Regions from separate parts of the Paenibacillus sp. FSL L8-0494 genome, predicted to be linked through region 1. Evidence: predicted binding sites of a transcription regulator. Region 1 holds the regulator's gene; each other region holds the start of a gene.
The links. Region 1 encodes Rex, which represses fermentation and respiration genes when NADH is low (regulators of the CRP and FNR family bind a similar motif). Its sites were predicted from a motif close to TTGTGAAATATTTCACAA; they were not measured.
Positions count from the first base shown of each region.

Region 2: nadA (quinolinate synthase NadA) is a predicted target of Rex. The motif match lies at 4,748-4,765, and genes of this name have one in related genera.
Region 3: NYE35_RS20475 (polymer-forming cytoskeletal protein) is a predicted target of Rex. The motif match lies at 4,557-4,574, and genes of this name have one in related genera.

Region 1 is NZ_JBBOPQ010000001.1:4,692,193-4,699,278, reverse strand. Features, by position in the region: gene NYE35_RS21320 (tetratricopeptide repeat protein) at 1-222, shown strand, start outside; gene dinG (ATP-dependent DNA helicase DinG) at 349-3,210, shown strand; gene NYE35_RS21310 (redox-sensing transcriptional repressor Rex) at 3,341-3,994, shown strand; gene NYE35_RS21305 (amidohydrolase) at 3,981-5,282, shown strand; gene NYE35_RS21300 (cell wall elongation regulator TseB-like domain-containing protein) at 5,455-5,973, shown strand; gene NYE35_RS21295 (hypothetical protein) at 6,384-6,926, shown strand; gene NYE35_RS21290 (AAA family ATPase) at 6,919-7,086, shown strand, end outside.
Region 2 is NZ_JBBOPQ010000001.1:70,094-77,179, forward strand. Features, by position in the region: gene NYE35_RS00325 (serine/threonine protein kinase) at 1-347, shown strand, start outside; gene tilS (tRNA lysidine(34) synthetase TilS) at 393-1,826, shown strand; gene hpt (hypoxanthine phosphoribosyltransferase) at 1,873-2,412, shown strand; gene ftsH (ATP-dependent zinc metalloprotease FtsH) at 2,522-4,576, shown strand; gene nadA (quinolinate synthase NadA) at 4,836-5,774, shown strand; gene nadB (L-aspartate oxidase) at 5,814-7,086, shown strand, end outside.
Region 3 is NZ_JBBOPQ010000001.1:4,501,313-4,508,398, reverse strand. Features, by position in the region: gene NYE35_RS20495 (hypothetical protein) at 1-408, shown strand, start outside; gene NYE35_RS20490 (MFS transporter) at 432-1,697, opposite strand; gene NYE35_RS20485 (LacI family DNA-binding transcriptional regulator) at 1,746-2,657, opposite strand; gene NYE35_RS20480 (peptide ABC transporter substrate-binding protein) at 2,859-4,448, shown strand; gene NYE35_RS20475 (polymer-forming cytoskeletal protein) at 4,635-5,186, shown strand; gene NYE35_RS20470 (hypothetical protein) at 5,861-6,106, shown strand; gene NYE35_RS20465 (histidine phosphatase family protein) at 6,170-6,787, opposite strand; gene NYE35_RS20460 (LysR family transcriptional regulator) at 6,946-7,086, shown strand, end outside.

The DNA of each region.
Region 1 (7,086 bases):
CATATGCTGGGCTTGATACGGGAAACCAAGCTGAAAGCCATGGTATATAATGCTTTAGGCTGCATACGAGCCTCACAGGAACGTTTTAATGAAGCGCAGGAATTGTTTGACCTTGCCTTGCAGCATGACCCGGCGCTTCCGGAGCCAAACGTTAACTTAGAGGTATGCCGCCGTCGTGGAGGGAAGCTGCATTTTGGAAATCAGCTGGTTTCCCTTTTGTAAAAGAATAACGGTTTTGGAAATTTCTATTCAAGCGATGCATCCCCTGAACCAGTGGTGTGCATCGCCTTTTTTCGCAACTTCTGTTATGCTGATTAAGAGTCTCAATTGAAAGGGAATAGAATTATAATGAAATTTGCCGTGCTTGATTTTGAAACAACAGGAACCCAATCCGTGGGTGAAATTATCCAGGTTGGCCTTGCAATTATAGAAGAAGACCGGTCCATCTCCCGGGTATATGGTTCCTATGTCAAGCCCGGAACGCCGATTCCTCCTTTTATAACAGGTCTGACGGGGATTACCGATGATGATGTGAAGGATGCGCCTGAGCTGGATGAGATGATGATGGAGCTTGTTCCGCTCTTGGATGATGTTGTGCTTGTAGGGCATAATGTCGCTTTCGACTTCCATTTTTTACAAAATGCTTTAGATCGTTGTGGTTATTTGCCATTTCAAGGGCGGATTTTGGATACGATTGATTTTCTGAAAATTTGCTTTCCTTCGCTCACATCTTATCAGCTAGGCTCTGTCAGTGCTCATTTTGGAGTGACACATGATCGTCCGCATCAGGCAGATAGTGATGCACTTGCGACTGCTTTAGTGCTGTTGAAATGTCTGGAGGAGCTCTACGAGCTGCCGCTGCTTACGATCCAGAGACTCTGTGAGCTGTTTACCGAAGAGGATAGTGATCTGGGCTGGTACTTTGATGGTCTGCTGCGAGAGCGGGAAGCGGAGACGCTACAGCCCGAAGGTGATCTGACTTTCTATCGTCAATTAGCGCTTGCAGTAGGAGACTGGACGGAGTTAGCGCCACCTAGAGATGAGCATGTAGAGAATCCGCTAGCGAATTTATCTTTTACTGATTATATGGACGAAGTAACCAAACGACTTAAAGACACATTACCGCAGTATGAAAGCCGGGAAGCTCAGGATATTATGATCAATGAGGTGATGACGGCACTTGCCGAAGACAAACACCTACTGATCGAAGCGGGCACAGGAACCGGTAAATCGCTCGGTTATTTGTTGCCTGCCATTTATCAAAGCGTTCGCACCAATGAAAAAGTCATGGTCAGCACTCATACCATTAATCTGCAGGACCAATTGCGCGAGCGGGATATCCCTTTGTTAACGCAGGTAGTTCCTTTTCCGTTTAAAGCTGCTATTTTTAAGGGAAGAGGACATTATTTGTGTCTGCGTAAGTTTGAGCATAAAATTAATAAAAAGGACTTTATAAGCCCAAGGGAAGATGCGCTTACTGCAGCTCAGATGATCGTATGGCTCACTCAAAGTGAATCAGGGGATGATGAAGAGCTGAATTTAAGCGGCCGGGGCGGTGATTTCTGGGAGACGGTGGCAAGCGATACCGATTCCTGTCTGGGACGTTCCTGTCCTTGGTTCCGCAAATGCTATTATCATAGGGCCAAGCATGAAGCTGGGATTGCTGACGTGGTCATTACGAACCACTCCAAGCTATTCGCAGATGTTAAAGCTGGGCACCAGCTGCTTCCAGCTTACGAGCATCTTGTAATTGATGAAGCACATCATTTAGAAGATGTGGCTGGTAAACATCTTGGCATGCATATGAAGCATTTCACTGTGGCACACACGTTATCGCGACTGTATAAAGATAGCCGAAACGGACAGCTTCCTGCTCTGCGCCAGATCTTACAGTCGTCAGGCAGTGAAGAGGCTTCAGAATGGAGCGGAGTCATCGATCGGATCTACCCGGATCTGCTTACTGTCAAAGAAACCTGGGATGCACTCAGCGACAAGCTGTTCAGCCTTTTGCCGGAACGCAGTGATGCAGCAGCAGGGGAAGCGGGACAACTGGTTATGCGTTTGCTTCCCGCCCGTAAGCCGAAGGATTGGGATGAATTAGTTGCGCTTGAGAACACTATGAATCTGACGTTAAGCGACATCATCCGTAAGGGTGATAAAATGCTTAATGAGATGCGTGACCAGGAAAGCCAATCCTCAGCAGACAGTCTTGTTACTGATATTAGCGGTTTATTTAAGGATTTGGCTTCCATACGTGAGCAAGTAAGATTCTTTATGGGGCTGAATGACGATAATGTAGTATATTGGCTGGAGGCAAATGGAAATTACCGCAGCAAATCACTGCAGATGTATGCCGTCCCTGTGGATGTTAGCAGCCAGCTTAAAGAGTTGTTCTTCGATAAGAAAAAAAGCATCGTGCTTACCTCGGCGACGCTGTCTGTAGATAAATCTTTTCAGTTTATGATTGATAATCTCGGACTTAACGAAGCTGCGGAAGAGGGACGTCTAATGACTTCACTCCTTCCTTCTCCCTTTAAGTATCGCGAGCAGGCGCTGCTAGTTATACCGCGTGATTTTCCTAGTGTGAAGGGCAGTGTGGGCGATGCTCGATTTGTCGATACACTCGTACAGTCGTTAGCAGAAGCTGCCAAAACAACACGTGGGCGGATGCTGGTTCTGTTTACTTCTTATAAAATGCTGCGTCAGGTATATGATCCGCTTAAAGAGGCTTTGGCCTCACAAGAGATTACGGTGCTTGGTCAAGGCGTGGAAGGTGGCAGCCGGAGCAAGCTGATCCGCCGCTTTCAGGACAGTGCAGCATCCGTTCTGCTGGGGACGAGCAGCTTCTGGGAAGGTGTAGATATTCCAGGTGAAGCACTGACTTGCCTGGCCATCGTGAGACTTCCGTTTCAACCGCCGAATCACCCGTTGGCGGAAGCGAAGTCGGAGTTATTGCAGGCTCAGAAGAAGAATCCGTTCATGAAATTGTCTGTTCCTCAAGCGGTTATTCGCTTTAAGCAGGGATTCGGAAGACTGGTTCGCACGGCGCAGGATCGCGGAATAGTTATTGTTTATGATACAAGGGTTATTGAATCTCATTACGGGAAGTATTTCCTTTATTCATTGCCTGGTCCCAAAATGGAGCATATGCTGACTGATCAAATGGTCCCCCGCATAGCGGAATGGCTAGAGGATGGCGGCGCTTCTTAAAATGCTCGTCTTCAGTTTAGCTCCTCCTTATCCTTAAGGGCGGTAAGTTACAGTACCGCCCTTAATAAGGAGAGGTATACGTTTGAATATGGATTTTCACAAGAACATTACTATTTTTAGGAGGAAAAATATGAAATCGGATAAAATATCAGAAGCCGTTGTTCGCAGACTACCTGTGTATTTGCGTTTTTTGAATGATCTCCAGAATCGCGAAATATTAACAGTTTCCTCTCAGGAACTTGGACAAAAGCTGGATCTTAATCCCGCACAGATTCGTAAGGATTTAGCGTATTTTGGTGACTTCGGCAGAAAAGGTATCGGCTATGATGTAACGTATCTTATTGAGAAAATCCGTCATATTCTGAAGCTGGATCAACAGCTTAATGTAGCTTTAGTAGGGGCAGGTAATCTCGGACATGCCTTGTCTAATTACAATGCATATCTTAAAGATACAATGAAAATCACCGCTATATTTGATTCGTACGCTCCTAAGGTTGGACGTAAGATCAACTCCCTTACTGTGCAACCAATGGATGAACTAGGCAGCACGATTCGTGAGCAAGGTATTCGCATTGCCATTATTACCGTACCTGATTCAGAAGCTCAAAATGTAGCAGATATTCTCATTTCTTCTGGGATTGAAGCGATTTTGAACTTTGCCCCTGTGATTCTGAAGACACCACCGAATATCCGGGTGCATGCAGCTGATTTTACAACTGATCTGCAAAGTCTTGCTTATTACTTGCGGGATGGAAAGGAAGAAAGCGAACATGAACAGCAATAAAACGATAATTAAGGGCGGGTATTTTCTGACTCCGGGAACGGATGAGCCGGTTCTGAGTGGATATATGACTATTGAAGATGATTTAATCACTTACATAGGAAAAGAAGAGCCTCAGATGGAAGCTGGAGTGCAAGTGGTTGATGGCAGTCGTCTGCTGTTCATGCCTGGACTTGTAAACACACATGGTCATGCGGCGATGTCTTTGCTGCGTGGATATGGAGATGATTTAGCGCTACAAGTGTGGCTTCAGGAGAAAATGTGGCCGATGGAGGAAAAGTTCACCGGTGATGATGTATACTGGGGAACCTCCTTATCTGTATTGGAAATGCTGAAGGGTGGAACTACGACCTTCCTCGATATGTATGATCATATGGACCGAGTAGCTGAGGTAGCTGAGTTATCAGGTATCCGTTCCGTATTGATGCGTGGTGTGATCGGGTTATGTCCAGAGGATGTACAGAATCACAAGCTTGCGGAAGCGATTTCTTTTGCCCGTAACTGGCATGGAAAGGCGGACGGTAGAATTACTACTATGATCTCGCCGCACGCCCCTTATACTTGCCCTCCGGACTTCCTGGTTAAGTTCGTGCAGGCAGCGCATGATCTGGATTTACCGATGCATACGCATATGTCCGAAACGAAACGTGAAGTGGAACAAAATGTGGCGGATTACGGGTTGCGTCCTGTAGCTCACTTAGAGAAGCTTGGAATGTTCACACGTCCCTCGATAGTTGCACATGGTGTTCATTTAAATGATGAAGAGATTGAGATCTTGGCTCGCCATAATGTGGGTGTCTCTCATAATCCGGGCAGTAATTTGAAGCTGGCTAGCGGAGTGGCTCGGGTTACTGATCTTCTAAAAGCTGGTGTGAAGGTGTCTCTTGGCACGGATGGCGCGGCAAGCAACAATAACTTGGATATGTTTGAAGAGATGCGGCTTGCAGCTCTCATTCATAAGGGTGTCAGCGGTGATCCAACGGCTGTTCCAGCTCCAGAAGCTCTACGTATGGCTACAGAATATGGCGCCCAGTCCATCTTTTTAAATAATGTAGGTAGACTTGCTGTTGGGATGAAAGCTGATTTCATTGCAATTGATATAGATCAGCCGCATTTGCTGCCACACACAGATCTGTTGTCTCATGCAGTTTACTCTGCTAGCGCTAAGGATGTTGAGCATGTGTGGGTGAATGGTAAACAGGTCATCAAGCATGGACAATGCTTAACCCTGGATGAGGAAGCTATCCGGCGTAAAGCGCAAGAAGCCTTCGAAGGTTTATTGAAGCGTTAAGTCTGGATAATAACGAATAAATAATAGGCTGCGACTTTTTGCTTTTAGCAAAAGTTGCGGCCTTTTGTACATTTTAAAGGCTGGGAAAGCTAGAAAATTATGAAATTTTGGATAAACACGCGGGTGTGTTATATAATCAAAAAAGATATATTACTAGAAAGGGAGCTGTACCTTGAAGAAAAGGAAAAAATGGATCCTCCTGGGGTCAGTTCTGATTCTGCTCCTGGGGTTTGGACTTATCCAGTTCTATGCCTATATTATGAAAGATCAATGGAACGAGCGGGATATCGCCAAGGATGTTGCCAAAACCAGAGCGGGTCTAACAGAGGTAACCAAAGCACAAAAATCGGTTTGGGATGAAAATGCAGTGTACTGGGTTTTAACAGGAAAAAATGAAGCCGGGACTGCTCTTATGGTCTGGGTCCGCTTTACGGTAGATGGAAAATATGCTGAAGGCGACGACGCAGTGTTTGCTGAGGAACTAAGTAAAGGAACCTCAGAAGCCCAAATACGCGGCATTATCAAAGCTGATCTTCCGGACATAACGATTGAACGCTTGCTGCCGGGAGTATATAACGGAGAGTATGCTTGGCAGCTTTTTTATAAACAGAGCGGTCGGTATTATTATCAATTTTATCGGTTTTCGGATGGGTCCCGAATGGGTGAAGGTTACAGTTTACCTAAAAGTTAAGCCGAACATAAGGAAATTAAGGGTGGCAATGTAAACAAGCGAACTTATTATAAGTTCGCTTGTTTACATTTATTTGATGTACAAAAGTGATATACTAAGTGATATACTGAATGGGTGGTTATCACCGAATATTCTCTTAAATTCACATACAAAAATAGGCCGATTGATTAAAAATCAAGGCCGATTTTGTCGAAAACGAGGAATATATTTGGTATTGATGGAAATATTTAAAAAATTAAATTTTAAATATATTCACATTTATTTTGAAATTAGTATATACACCTGTGATATACTACTACTTGTAATTAGAACAGCAATAAGAGACTTCAGTCTCTCTGATGAGCTCTCAAGTAGCTATAAATTATTATACTGAGCTTTATATTTTGTCATCTTTGAGAGGAGGACGTTTCTTGAAATTACGTCTTGTACCTGTGCTGATAACGTCTCTACTGTCGGCTACTCTATTGTTTGGTGGCTTCTTTTTGTATCGTCAGTTTGCAATGCAGGAACCACTTCAGAAGATTGTATCTCAATATGAGGGCGTCAATGATTCTCATATCAGTATTAACCGCAATGAGGTCACTTTGAAACTTGATCTCCAGCCAGGCACGAAATTACGTGAACTGGTTCAGTACGTCTCTAAAGAAGGAAAATCGATGATTGATGGACGTACACTGAAACTTGATGTAGAACAGAACTCCAGTGAACTGCTGGATGAATACTGGGATAAAGCGATGTTCTCTGTAGCTGAAGCCATGGAGAGCCGTAAATATACACTTATACCCACAGAACTTGATGGACTCAAAGCGCAATATCCGCAATATAAAAATGTGATAGCCTCAACAGAAATTGACGACAATAATGTCTATGTAAGCTTGAGTAATGGAAAAGAAAGCAAATTTATTATTTTGCCGCGCAAACCTGCGACATTGGGGGTATGGAATAATGCCTAAATACCTTAAAGAAATTCTAATCGGATTTGTTCCTGTCTTGTTTATTTTTATGGCTTTTCTAGGCATTAATATATTCCCGATCGTTATTGCTGCTGGGATGCTCACGGCTTTACTTATCATTGCTCATTTAAGAGGCGGACTTGCGGTAAATGCAGGTGCC
Region 2 (7,086 bases), 4.6 Mb from region 1:
GCGATGAGGGTTACGATCTTTTCGCATTTGCTGTGCTGTGTCTTCGTTTGCTCAATGAAGAAGGGCTCAAAAAGGCAGCCTTACAGCTGCCGCAGACGAGAAGTGTGGACGAATTATTTAAGCTGGCTAGAAATTTACCCAATAAGAAACTATCCTCCTGGATTTGTATGGCGTTAAAAGGGGGGTTCTCAGGCTCTGCGGATGCTACTGAGGTCTGGCGAAACCATATTTATAACTCGCGCAGAAAGCGCCCGGATAGTATGGACACCCCCCGGTGGTTAAAAAATGCATTCGCATTGTCTTTGTTTTTGCTCGCCTTTACGATTTATTGGGTATTCCGTTTTTGAACTCATACATATAGTTGGAGAGAGAGGGGGGCGCATGTGGAGCAAATGAATGGACTGGTGGAGTCTGTATTGGAGTCAGCAGCCGAGCATGAGCTGTGGGCGCCCCATGACACCATTGTAGTCGCAGTTTCCGGCGGCCCGGATTCTGTGGCTCTTTTGCATGTTTTACATGAAATATCTTTAAAATTTATACCGCTTACCTTAATATGTGCTCATGTGAATCATGGATTTAGGCCGGAGTCGAAGGAAGAGGCAGAGCTCGTACGTGGTATGGCTGAAGAACTGGGACTGCCCTTTGAGTTTGCGGAATTCGATATTCCCTCCTTGGCTAAAGAGAGTGGACTTGGTCCTGAGGGTACTGCACGTGAGAAGCGGTACGAATTTCTGATTGATACGGCACACCGATATGGGGCGCGTTCTGTTGCTCTGGCTCATCATGCTGATGATCAGGCAGAAACTGTAATTATGCGTCTATTACGCGGAAGTGGCTTATCTGGACTGTCGGGTATCAAGTGGAAAAGAACAGAAAAAAAGGTGGAACTCATTCGCCCATTCCTACGTATTAACAAAACAGCACTTTTAGGGTTATGCCAAAATGAAGGTTTCACTTATGCTGAGGATGCCACCAATCTGCTGACGAAATACAAGCGAAATGCCATTCGTTTGGAAGTTCTCCCTTTTCTGGAAAAGTATAATGGCAGAGTGAGGCAATCCCTCGTACAGCTTGCGGAAATTGCGGGAGCTGAAGATGAGTATATGGAGACGTCTGCGGCAAAATGCTTTGAAGAGCTAGTTTCGGAAGGGGATGGGAAATACACCTTTAACAGAGCTTCATTTGCTGCCATACCCTCCGCTTTACAACGGCGTTTGATTAAACTAATATTAAATTATCTGTCGGCGGATTTATCTGCCCTTGATTTCCCCAAGATCGAAACTGTACGTCGGGGAACGCTGCAGAGCTATCCCACCACCTGGAGCTTGGATTTGGGTGGAGGCCTGACTTGTGTGCGGCAATATGATAGTATCTTGTTCTCGTCCAAGCCCACGACGCCACAGGCAAGCTATACATATCGTCTGTTTTTACCGGACTCTGAGCTTAAATTGGAGGAAATAGGTAAGGTGATGTCGATGGCGGTACTGGAGAGAGAAAACTTTTTTGTACAGGGGGAGGATTATGGGAAGATGTCGGCTTGGTTTGACCGTGATGAACTGGTCTTTCCACTGACGATACGATCCCGATTGCCTGGAGATACCATAAGGATCATGGGATTAAACGGAAGCAAAAAGGTAAAAGATATTTATATTGATGATAAAATACCTGCTTCCGAACGGTCATTGATTCCCCTCGTTTGTGATGGTTTGGGCAATATCGTCTGGATTCCGGGCGTAAGACGCTCGATGCATGCCGCAGTAGGGCGGCACACGACCTCCGTACTTCTATTGTCTCTGGCAGAGCTGGATGACCGCGAAGAAACGTAATGGTCGAAGTAAGTCTTTCATAGTATAACTTAGGAGGTTTCGCAAGTTGCAAAACGATATTCAAGAAGTATTGATCACCGAAGAGGAACTTCAGCAGAAAATTAAGGAGCTCGGTCGAACACTGAGCGAAGAATACGCAGGTCGTACCCCTTTAGTCATTTGTGTACTAAAAGGTGCGTTTATATTTATGGCAGATTTGGTTAAAGCCATTACAGTACCTGTTGAGATGGATTTCATGGCAGTGTCCAGCTATGGAGCATCCACCAAGTCCTCTGGAGTAGTCAAAATTATTAAGGATTTGGATGTATCGGTAGAAGGCCGCGATATCTTGATCGTTGAAGATATTATTGACAGTGGTCTTACACTCAGCTATTTAATTGAGTTGCTCCGCAACCGGAATGCTGCTACTATCTCTGTGGTTACCTTGTTTGATAAACCATCAGGCCGCACTGTTAATCTTGAAGCCAGCTACACAGGCTTCGTGTTACCTGACGAATTTGTAGTAGGCTACGGATTGGATTATGCCGAGCGGTATCGGAACCTCCCATATGTTGGAGTACTGAAACCTGAGATTTATTCCAATTGAACTAAGGACTGCCTCGATCATACGGATCGGATACCCACAACTTCCTTTATTTGAGGTGTCCCAAGAGGCTATGGTACAATAACTTGAGTGTTGTGAGAGGAGGTAGGGGATGAATCGGTTCATCCGGAATTCTGGTTTTTATTTGATTTTATTTTTAGTCGTGGTGGGTATTGTCCAGTTTGTGAGCAATGGAAATGAAGCCGCCGATTTCCCTAGATACGACGAGTTACGGCAGGAGATCAAGAACAACAATGTGAAGGATTTGACGGTTCAGTTTGAGGGTAATGCCTTTCTGGTCACAGGCGAGTATAGAGAGCTGCCTGCCGATACTAAATCGAAAAGCTTCTCCACATATATTCCTCCTACAGATGCCGCTATCAATGAACTGATTCAAGCCAGTGATGTTAATGGGATTGAATTAACTCAGAAGAAAATGGAAGGTACCAGCATTTGGCTGACATTCCTTTCTTCAATTATCCCACTGGTAATTATGTTCATCTTGTTCTTCTTCCTGTTTAATCAGGCGCAAGGTGGCGGCGGTAAAGTCATGAATTTCGGCAAGAGCAAGGCTCGGTTATATAATGAAGAGAAGAAGAAAATCAGCTTTGAGGATGTTGCAGGGGCGGACGAAGAGAAGCAAGAGCTTGTCGAAGTCGTTGAGTTCCTGAAAGATCCACGCAAATTTGCAGCTGTCGGCGCACGTATTCCTAAGGGCGTATTGCTTGTAGGTCCTCCGGGAACAGGTAAAACATTGCTTGCCCGTGCGGTAGCAGGTGAAGCTGGCGTTCCTTTCTTTAGTATTTCCGGTTCTGACTTTGTGGAAATGTTCGTGGGTGTCGGTGCTTCTCGGGTACGTGATTTGTTCGAGAATGCTAAGAAGAATGCTCCATGTATTATCTTCATTGATGAAATTGATGCTGTGGGTCGTCAGCGTGGTGCCGGTCTTGGTGGCGGACATGACGAGCGTGAGCAGACGCTTAACCAATTGCTGGTTGAGATGGATGGATTCGGTGGTAACGAAGGCATTATTATTGTAGCGGCGACTAACCGCGCTGATATACTTGATCCGGCATTGCTTCGTCCAGGACGTTTTGACCGTCAAATTACGGTTGACCGTCCTGATGTGAAAGGCCGTGAAGCTGTACTTAAGGTGCACGCTCGTAACAAACCGCTTACGAAAGATGTAAGACTGGATGTTGTTGCTAAACGCACAACCGGATTCACAGGTGCTGATTTGGAGAATCTGCTGAATGAGGCAGCTTTGCTAGCTGCACGCCGTAACCGTAAAGATATTTCCATGATTGAAGTGGATGAAGCTATTGACCGTGTTATCGTAGGTACTGAGAAACGCAGCCGTGTGATCAGTGACCGCGAGAAACGTATTGTAGCTTATCATGAAGCAGGCCATACTATTGCTGGTTACTTCCTTGAGCACGCCGATATGGTGCATAAAGTTACTATTATCCCACGCGGACGTGCAGGCGGATACGTTATTATGCTTCCGAAGGAAGATCGGATGATCGTTACCAAGCAGGAGCTTTTAGATAAGGTTACTGGATTACTTGGTGGACGTGTTGCCGAAGAATTGTTTATTGGTGAGATCGGTACGGGTGCATACAGTGACTTCCAACAGGCTACGCGCATCGTGCGTGCCATGATTATGGAGTACGGTATGAGCGATAAGCTTGGACCTATGCAGTTCGGATCTTCTCAAGGTCAAGTATTCTTAGGTCGTGATATTGGGCATGAACAGAATTACAGTGACTCCATTGCTTATGAGATTGATCAGGAAATGCAGAACTTTATTACTTCGAGTTACGAACGTTGTAAAGATCTGTTGATCAAACACTCCAAAGAAATGCACTTGATTGCCAATACATTACTTGAGAAAGAAACACTTGAGCTTGATCAGATCACACAACTGATTGAACAAGGATTCCTTTCCGAGGATGGTAAACCAGAGGGTGGCGAAGGTGTTGCCCATGAAGTTGGCGAGCCTGTCATCGACAATATCGGTGATGTGCGAGTTCGCATTCAAGGCAAGCCTGAGGATGAACAGTCCACACTTCCTGACTTATCAAAGGATATCCCGAATAACCCTGATTCTGAGGGTAATGACGGTTCCGGTGATGACAACAAAGGTGGGGGCACTAGCCTTACCTAATTGGGTCCACCATTCATATGATGTAAATTTATCCGGAGAACGTAACTGTTCTCCGGATTTTTTATTTTAATTTTTAAGGGATTCTATGCCTTAAAGCCTGTCCAGTTACATTGACAGGGGCTGGAACGTTGTGTACATTAGTGATTAATATTACTTACTATTTATATCAGCATGTTCATTTTTTCACCATGATGGCGCATGCCATTTGATAACATCATGTCGGCGAAAAGCCGCGAGGATTTAAGGGGGAGAACAATCGGTGGAAGCTCTGGCGCTTGAGCGCAAGCAGGAACAGAATCGAGAACTTCGTATACGTCTTGAACAGCTTAAAAAGGAACGAAACGCAATCATTTTAGCTCATTATTATCAGCGTGATGAAATTCAGGAGGTTGCCGATTTCCGGGGCGACTCTTTTTTACTCGCTCAGAAGGCTGCAGAGACAGATGCGGAAGTTATTGTATTCTGCGGTGTTCATTTCATGGGGGAAAGTGCAAAAATTCTAGCCCCGAACAAAACCGTTCTTATTCCTGATGAACGTGCAGGCTGTCCAATGGCAGATATGGTCAATGTAGACGGTTTGCGTAAGCTTAAAGCTCAACATCCAAATGCTAAAGTAGTCACTTATATCAACTCGTCTGCCGAGATTAAAGCAGAAACCGATATTTGTTGTACCTCAGCTAATGCTGTGAAAGTAATCGAATCCCTTGATGCTGAAGAGATTATTTGGGTCCCAGATAAGAATCTTGGTCAATATGTACAAGATCAGACGGGCAAGAAGCTGATTATTTGGGAAGGCTATTGCAACACTCACGACATGTTGACCGTCAAAGATGTAGTAGAAATGAGAGCAAAATATCCAGATGCGGAATTTGTAGTTCATCCAGAGTGTCGTCCTGAAGTAGTGGCCATGGGTGACTATGTAGGCAGCACTACATCAATTCTGGAGTATTGCCGGAAATCGGATCGTAAGCAATTTATCGTTGGAACGGAAGATGGTACCGGATATCAGCTTCGTAAGGATAGTCCAGATAAAGAATTCCATTTTGCTACCAAATTTCTTGTTTGTCCCAATATGAAAGTTAATAATCTAAAAAAACTGGTGAAATGCCTGGAGACGATGAAGCCACAAATCTATGTACCGCCTGCTGTCGCCGACAAAGCCAGAACATCCCTAGAGCGCATGCTACAAGTCCGGTAGCATGCGCTACTCTTTCGTTGAAACAGGTGAAAAGCGGTCATGATTCCACAATATTTGGTTGATTTTGATCTTCGGGATATTCCTACGGTAAAGACAGATTGTATTGTTATTGGTTCAGGGATTGCCGGATTATTCACGGCTATTAAAGCCAGTGAAGATCGGCGTGTCATAATGATCACAAAGAAATCAGTAATGGAAAGTAATACTCGCTATGCACAGGGGGGGATCGCAGCTGTTATAGCTGAGGATGATTCCCCTGCATACCACCGGCAGGATACCTTAATGGCCGGTGCAGGTCTTTGCTCCTCAACAGCTGTCGATGCACTTGTTAATGAAGGGCCGGAAGGCGTTCATGAGTTAATTCGCTTAGGAACCCTGTTTGATAAGGAAGATGGGGTACTGGCTTTGACTCAGGAAGGAGCGCACAGCCACCGCCGTATTTTGCATGCTAATGGGGATGCTACCGGTTATGAGATTGTTCGTGCATTGGCGGAACAGGTAGCGGAACATGAGAATATCGAGGTCTGGGATGATCATTATGTTATCGATCTCATCACTGAAGGTGGAGAATGTGTAGGCGCATTATTGCAGCGGCCCGGTGGTGGACGGTTGTTCCTGCAAGGGGATGCGACCATTTTGTGCTCTGGTGGAGCAGGACAATTATATCGATACACTACCAACCCTGAGGTAGCTACAGGAGATGGTGTAGCGATCGCCTATCGCGCTGGTGCTCATATACGAGATATGGAATTTATTCAATTTCATCCTACAGCACTTAGTTACCCAGGAGCTCCTAGATTTTTAATCTCCGAAGCTGTGCGTGGGGAAGGAGCAGTCTTGCGCAATATTAATGGAGAGCGGTTCATGGAGCGTTATCATAACCTGCTTGAACTAGCCCCGCGGGATATTGTAGCGCGAGCTATTGTAAGTGAAATGGAACTTACTAAATCAACGTTCGTTTATTTGGATATTACACATGAATCTCCAGAGATGGTGAAGCATCGGTTTCCCACAATATATGAGACATGTATGGGCTATGGACTGGATATTACAAGTGATTGGATTCCAGTGGCTCCTGCTGCGCATTATATGATGGGGGGGATTAAGACCGATCTGAATGGAGAGAGTACCGTCCCGCGTCTGTTTGCTTGCGGAGAGGTTTCCTCCACAGGCCTGCATGGCGCTAACCGTTTAGCTAGTAATTCTTTATCTGAGGCCATTGTATTTGGACAGCGTATTATTGATCGGATTCATGAGCTTTCCCCGCTGGACCGTGATGTTTTATCGGTTATCAGTAACGAGGGCCGTGTAG
Region 3 (7,086 bases), 190 kb from region 1:
GGCAGCAGATATTTTTCGTGGATAGATATTCTCACAGTAAAGGACCGAAAGACTGGTGAGGAACAAGTAAGTATAGTCCAAAGACTGACCGATGATAGTCAACCCATGGAAACAAGAAAATGGAAAATCATCACGATTGCACAAAACGGAGAAGTAGACGAAGAGGTTCTCAGCTATGCGCAAAGAAGCATCAATCATTTAGGTGTCAAGCTAATCGAGTTCTCCGGTACCTCCCTTATGGGTATGGGATATTATTCAGATGTTACTAAGGCCTATCCTAGTATTTTCTTCCCACTCCTATTTCCGTTTTCAACTGGAATAGCGGGTCTCCTGTTATTGATTTTTCTGGTTGTTCTATTACTGTTTGAGCTTTATCTTAGACGCGTTATTAGAAAAAGAAGGCGATAAAGAACACAGGATACATTCTGAAATTACTTGTAGTTTCGAATTACCTTTAATTTAGTGATAGTTGATAAGGCAAACAGCAGCAGTAAGACTCCGATTGAACCCATGACAGGACCAGGGCTGAAGAGATCAGACAAGAACGAGACAGCAGTAAGACCAATGGATGGGGCTACACTCATGATAGAACCTAATACACCGAACACCCTACCCTGGATGTCTTCTGAAACTTCCAGCCTAAGGATTGTATTAATCAGCAACGTGGAGAATGAGAACATGAAGCCAATCACAAGAATGATAGGAATGGCAATCGCAGCGGAAGTGACGAATGATAACAGGAGGTACAGGGGACCGAGACATAGCAGTCCAGTCATAATAAGGAAACCTCTGTTTTTCAATTTGGAGCCAAGCAGCAAGATCAGTCCGGACCCGATCATATAACCAAGTGGAATACAGGCTTCAATAAGTCCAAACTGAAAGGGAGTGGAATCCCACACTTTGACGGCCATAACCTGCGTCAACATCAGGGAGGGGACAAAAAATAAGGTTAAGGTAGGAAGCATAATCATAACGGCGCGTGCGAAAGGATACCTCCAAATATAGCGAATTCCATCAACCAGATCCTGTGTGAATTTCCGTTCTTTCTTGGGTGCGTTATTTAATTGAGTTGGCAAAGGAAGGGAGCGAACTGCTAAAACGAGCAGAAAGGAGAGGAAAAATGTAGCTCCATCAAATAAAATAGCGTCGGCTGCTCCAAAACTCGCTACGAAAATACCACCGGCTGAATAACCAATAGTACGGCAGATGTTTTCAGACAAGTTCAACAATCCTACCGCTTTTTGTAGATGTTCTTTACCAACAACAGTAGTGATAGAAGCTTGGTATGCCGGGGACTGGAATAAAGCTGAAACGGTCGTAAGACCCGTCAGTATAGCGACTATAATGAACGATGTAGAGGGCAGGGAAATGGCTAAAGCAAGTGTCACTACGAGTCCGCAACTTATCAGATCGGTGATCAGCATGAGGGTTCGACGATTGACCCTATCCGCAAAAGTTCCCCCTATCGATCCAAGTAAAGAACTGAGCACTAAATTGATTATCGTGATGATGGCAATCATTTTGGCGCTGCCGGTCGTTTGCAGTACCCATAAACTTAAAGCAATACTATGAAAAGTGTTACCGAATAAGGAAATGGAGTACGAACTGAGTAGCAGCAGGAATCTCCGATTTCCCCAAAGAGAGGGATGAGCTTGAACAGCAGGGGGAACTTGTTTCACTAATACAGGATCAGGCATAAGTTATGCTCCCTTCAACTTAAACGCTTAAGTGAATAGACAAAAAAATTATTCTACAAAATAACAATTATTTTCTTGTGCGGAGTAGTCAGAATGATGCAATAATTTGTCCATGAGTTCAAATGCAGTAGCCGCTTTATCCCCTGTGAAAATGAATTTATGAACGTCATCGCCTAATATTTCCGGACAATTGCAGGTGCAAAGAACAGAGAGTTGTTCGAACCTCCCGTTTTTTTCAACGTAACTTCCAATAAACTCATTAATGACAATGGCCTCTTTATAGCCCCCCTCTTGTAAGAATGTATTTAATTCCTCCAAATTGACAACGGTAAATATCGCTTCTTCAGGTAATGGAATACTGTCCTGAATAAAGCGGGTGAGGAAAGAGTTATTGAAGCTCTCCATAATTAAACATCCCTGTGAAAGGTCCTGTGGTTTTACCTTTTGTAGAGCTGCTCGATAGTTGAAAAGGACCTGCTTAAAGAGTTTATCTTCAATCATGCTGTCGATCAGAATCAAAGGAATTCCTTCTACAAAATGCTTGGAGATCGAATAAAAGGCTTCCTCGCGCACATCGATCAGAAATACAGCCTCCAGCTTTCTTTCTACGATAATATCCAAAGAAGGCTGGTCAACATCAAGTGAATATAGCAGCGTATGGTAACCAGCATTTGTTAACCGTTGTTCCAAGGCATGTATAAATGAGAACTGGGCATGGAGCTTCCAGTGTGGGGTATGGGCTGAGGTGTTAACGAGCACACCTACCAATCCTGTTTTCTGATTCGCAAGTGAACGTGCCGCCAGATTGGGTATGTAGTGTAGTTCCTCGGCAAGCTGAAGAATCTGCTGGCGCGTTTTCTCAGGAATGGTTTGGTTGCCGACACGATTCAGAACATAGCTCACTGTTGCGACGGAGACATTGGCACGAAGTGCGATGTCCTTCATGGTTGTCTTTTTCACCAGTAAATAGCTCCCTTATCCTTGTGATATTTTCTAAAGATTAACATTCTGATCCCAAAGCGTCAATGGGAAGTGAGTGTGCAGTTAGATGACCCTGCTAGGTTCTAGAAATGGAAGAATTGCGGTGAAATTAATCTATCGGAATCAATAGATTCCATGTTATTCTAGTTAATAAAAATAATAGAAATAGGGGAAGTGTCGATGAAAAAATTGCTCCATGTTCTCTTTGTTTTAGTATTACTAATAGGTTTAAATGTAAGTGAAGGGAACACTGCATCTGCTGTACAGGCTAAACAGGTGTTGCGTATTGGTTTTGATTATATTCCTGTAGATCTAGATCCTGCCTCTTCCACAGATAGTAGTACGACTACGGTCATTAAAGGGATATTTGAGGGATTGGTGCGTTTGAATGATGCGGGAGAGGCGGTTCCCGGGATAGCCAAGTCGTGGACAGTCTCCAAGGATGGGAAAACATACACGTTCTCCTTGCGGCCGAGCGCAAAATGGAGTAATCAGCAGCAGGTTAAGGCTTCAGATTTTGAGTATGCATGGAAACAAGCGCTTGCACCTCAGTCTATGAATAGCTATGCATTCAAAATGTTCATAATTGCTAACGCAGAGAATTATCATAAAGGGAAGCTAAAGGAGTCTTCGAAAGTGGGTGTGAAAGCGTTAAATAACGATACACTCCAAGTGACTTTGAATGAAAAAACTTCACATTTCCCGCAGCTTCTCGCGGAAAGTATTTACATGCCAATTAATGCGCAAGTCGCGAAAGCAGATAAGAATTGGGCGTACAATATTAAAACTATGGTTACTAATGGCCCTTTTAAACTGCAACAGTGGGATGAAAATTCGATTCATCTAATTAAAAATCCAAACTATTATGCGGCGCAAGAAATTCGTTTCTCAGAGGTGCATCTACTTCGGCCTAAAGCTGGAACACCTTCGCCAACTATGGCCTACTTAAACAATGAAGTTGACTGGGTAGGGGCAAAAGATGAGCTGATAGATAAGGCTTCTTTAAATTCTGTATTCCCTCAGGAGTTATATGCATTGCCGTATGCTTCTACATATTATTATCAGTTCAATCTAAGCAAAGCACCTTTCAAAAATCTGAAGATACGTAAAGCATTAGCCATGGCAGCTAACCGAGAATCTATCGGCTATGGTACACCTGCTTACGGTTTTATTCCTCGGAGTATTCGTGGTTCCAAGTTGAATTTTAGATCAGAGATTATTGATACACGGTATTTCAAAGAGGATGTAATACAGGCTAAGAAATTACTTCAGGAAGGTTTGAAGGAAGAGGGCTTAACTCAGCTTCCTAGTTTTTCGATTATTATAAATGAAGGGCATGAAGAAATTGCAGAAGCCGTTATTAACAGCTGGAACAAAAATCTGGGCATTACAGTAGGCTTTGAGGTTCAACCCTGGGAAGATCTGCTTGATAATCGTCTTAAGCTGAATTATACAATGGCAAAAGCGGCTTGGGCAGCCGACTATAACGATCCATCGACTTTTTTAGATTATTTCACATCTTGGAGCAGCGATAATGATTCGGGCTGGAGCAGTGCACTTTATGATAGTTATATTAAACAAGCTAGGCTTACATTAGACACTAGCGAACGAAACAAGCTTTATGCAAAAGCTGAAAAAATGCTCATTGACCAAATGGTCATCCTTCCGCTGTATTATTTTTATGCTGATGTTTTGCATAAACCTAACATTAAAAAAGTAAGTGTAGAGTATGATGGTTCCATATCTTTTTCAAGAGGGTATTTAATCTAAAAAATTATAGTAATAAAGACTATGAGGATACTTCCGCAGTTATTGGGAGTGTCCTTTTTGTATGGAATTAATCACCTTTGTGAAACCGCTTCAGATAACGACACAATATTGTGAAATTTTTCACCTGTTTATTAAAAAAATTTTAATATATAATTAATTTATAATCAAAAACAAGGGGGATTTAAAATGAAGTTATTTAAAATGATGTTAGTAGCAGGCGTCTCGGTTGCAGTCTTGTCTGGTTGTGGTGCGAATAATAATAATGCAACTAATTCAGCGGCTACTACGGCTCCAGCTACAGAGCAAACGGATGCAGTTACTACAGCTTCAATCGTAAATCAAGCAGATGCGTTTACCAAGGCTGTAAGTAAAGATGGAAACTGGATTATTGCCATTCTAAATGATGTGACCATTGCCCAAGATGTTGTTGTTGAAGGCGAATTCCATGATAAAGGGGCCGCAGACGGCGACATCTACCGTAAGATTGCTCTTTATGCCCAAGACGCTGATCACAAAGTTACTGCCAATTACACACTCACTGTACCTAAGTTAACTGTACAAAGTGAAAATTTACGAGTTCAAGGCGGAACCATTAAAGGTGATGTTTATGTAGAAGCGAACGGATTTAATCTGCATGAAACTTCGACTATTGATGGAAATCTTTACTTCGCAAACGAAGATGTGAAAGCAACTGCAGGGATTGAAGGTAAAGTGACTGGGGCAACTGAAGTTAAATAAGTTAGTGATGATTTCGATTAGGTAGAAGTAGAAGGACTAACTATATAGATAGAATTATCCGGATAGGTTCAGGAAAAAGGAATCAGTATGAATGGTCTGACTCATAATGGACTACACCCCATCTAGTTACCATTTGAGAGCCGACGGAAGCCTTGAAGTAACAAGTAATGGAGTATTGAAGCAGTGAATTATTGGAGTATGAAGTAATGGAGTATGAAACATTGAAGTGTACAGTAGATGGTTTTAACTGTATTTTGTACAACTAAAATGCTCAAAACGCCCGGCCAATGAAAATAGCTGTATTTTGTACATCTATTTTCCAGATTTAATACTCTATAGGCTATTTCTCTAGTTTTTAATTGTATAGAATACACTACACTTAAAGTTAGAATTAGCCCTTGTGGATATCGAATAAGTGTATAGAATGCAGTTATCTTACAGATATATCAAGATAGTGCGCTACAACGGAGTGGTTATCCGAAAGCTACGAATGATTAAGCTTAGCTCATAACCTATCAAGCAAATCACAACAGACCCAAAACACCAGTCAGCGAACCTCCAATAACGGAGAATTGCTGCCTGGTTGTTTTTTTGTGGATGATGAATATATGAACTATTGTTGATTTTCTTCCTATTGACTTATAATATTACTACCACTACTAGGAGGAACACATATGTCTAAGGAGTATTCGCGCACATATATTGAGAGCGTAAAGCTTGAAATGTTAAATAGGTTGGGATTAAAGCAAGTGTTCTTCAAGGAGCAAATAGGGGACAGCCTAATTTTTGAAGCTGTGGGCTTTGATAAAGGGGCAAAACACCGTTTTTGCGTTAGACCAAAGACGAAAACGATTGATGAATTCATTTCAGGCAAATGGATGAAGGTACGCAGTTTTATAATCAAAAGTGTGGATATTTAAAGTTGAACGCTAAAAAGGTAGCCCCGTTAATCGGAGTTACCTTTTTATTTTTTTAATACATAGTCATTGATAATGTGAAGTATCTCCATACAGATCGATGGTTGTATTGTTATCAGTTAGGGTTACTTTACATAATGCAGTAGAGAGAATATCCGGTAACTCCCCTATTTCCTGCAATGATTTATTAAGAAAATAAGCCATAATGACTTTTAAAGTCATCCGATGGGTGACGATGAGCACCTTTAGCCCTACGTTATCGTTTATGATGCGCTCCATTGTCGGCACTACTCTTTCTTCAAGCTGCTTATAAGTCTCACCTGAGGTTAGAGGAATATATAGATCGGGTCTGGTGAAAAAATGGGAATATTGTAAAGGGGATTCTAGTTGTATCTGATCCGTATTCATTCCTTCCCAGCTCCCCATGTTTATTTCCATTAAAGAAACTTGCTGTTGAATAGGTAAACTCCGCTTTCCCCGTAAAATCTGCGCAGTATGCAATGCTCTTGGACTAGTACTAGAATAAATTACGCCTAAGTTTTCTACTTGCAAACGATCCCTTAACCATTCGGCCTGCTGTTCGCCCAAGGCTGTAAGCGCAGAATTTTGATGCCCTTGCATTCGTTTTTGTAAATTCCATTCTGTTTGCCCGTGGCGGGTTAAGTATAATACTGTCTTTGTCATTAACAAAACCTCCCTTATGAATAGTTGTAAGTATAAGAGAAAAAAATATAAATAAACAATATATAATAGTTAACATCCATAATGTATAGTTATAGTAAATTGCTGAGGATAGATAAGCGGCGATTAGAGATATTATTTTATTAGGTGAGGAAGAAATCATGATGAACTATCATGTATTAAAATTGTTTTATTACGTTGCGATCACAGGTAGTGTGACCAAAGCCTCTGAACGTTTGCATATCAGTCAACCCGCTATATCAGCGCAAATCCGTAAGTTTGAACGGGAGAATCATATTTTG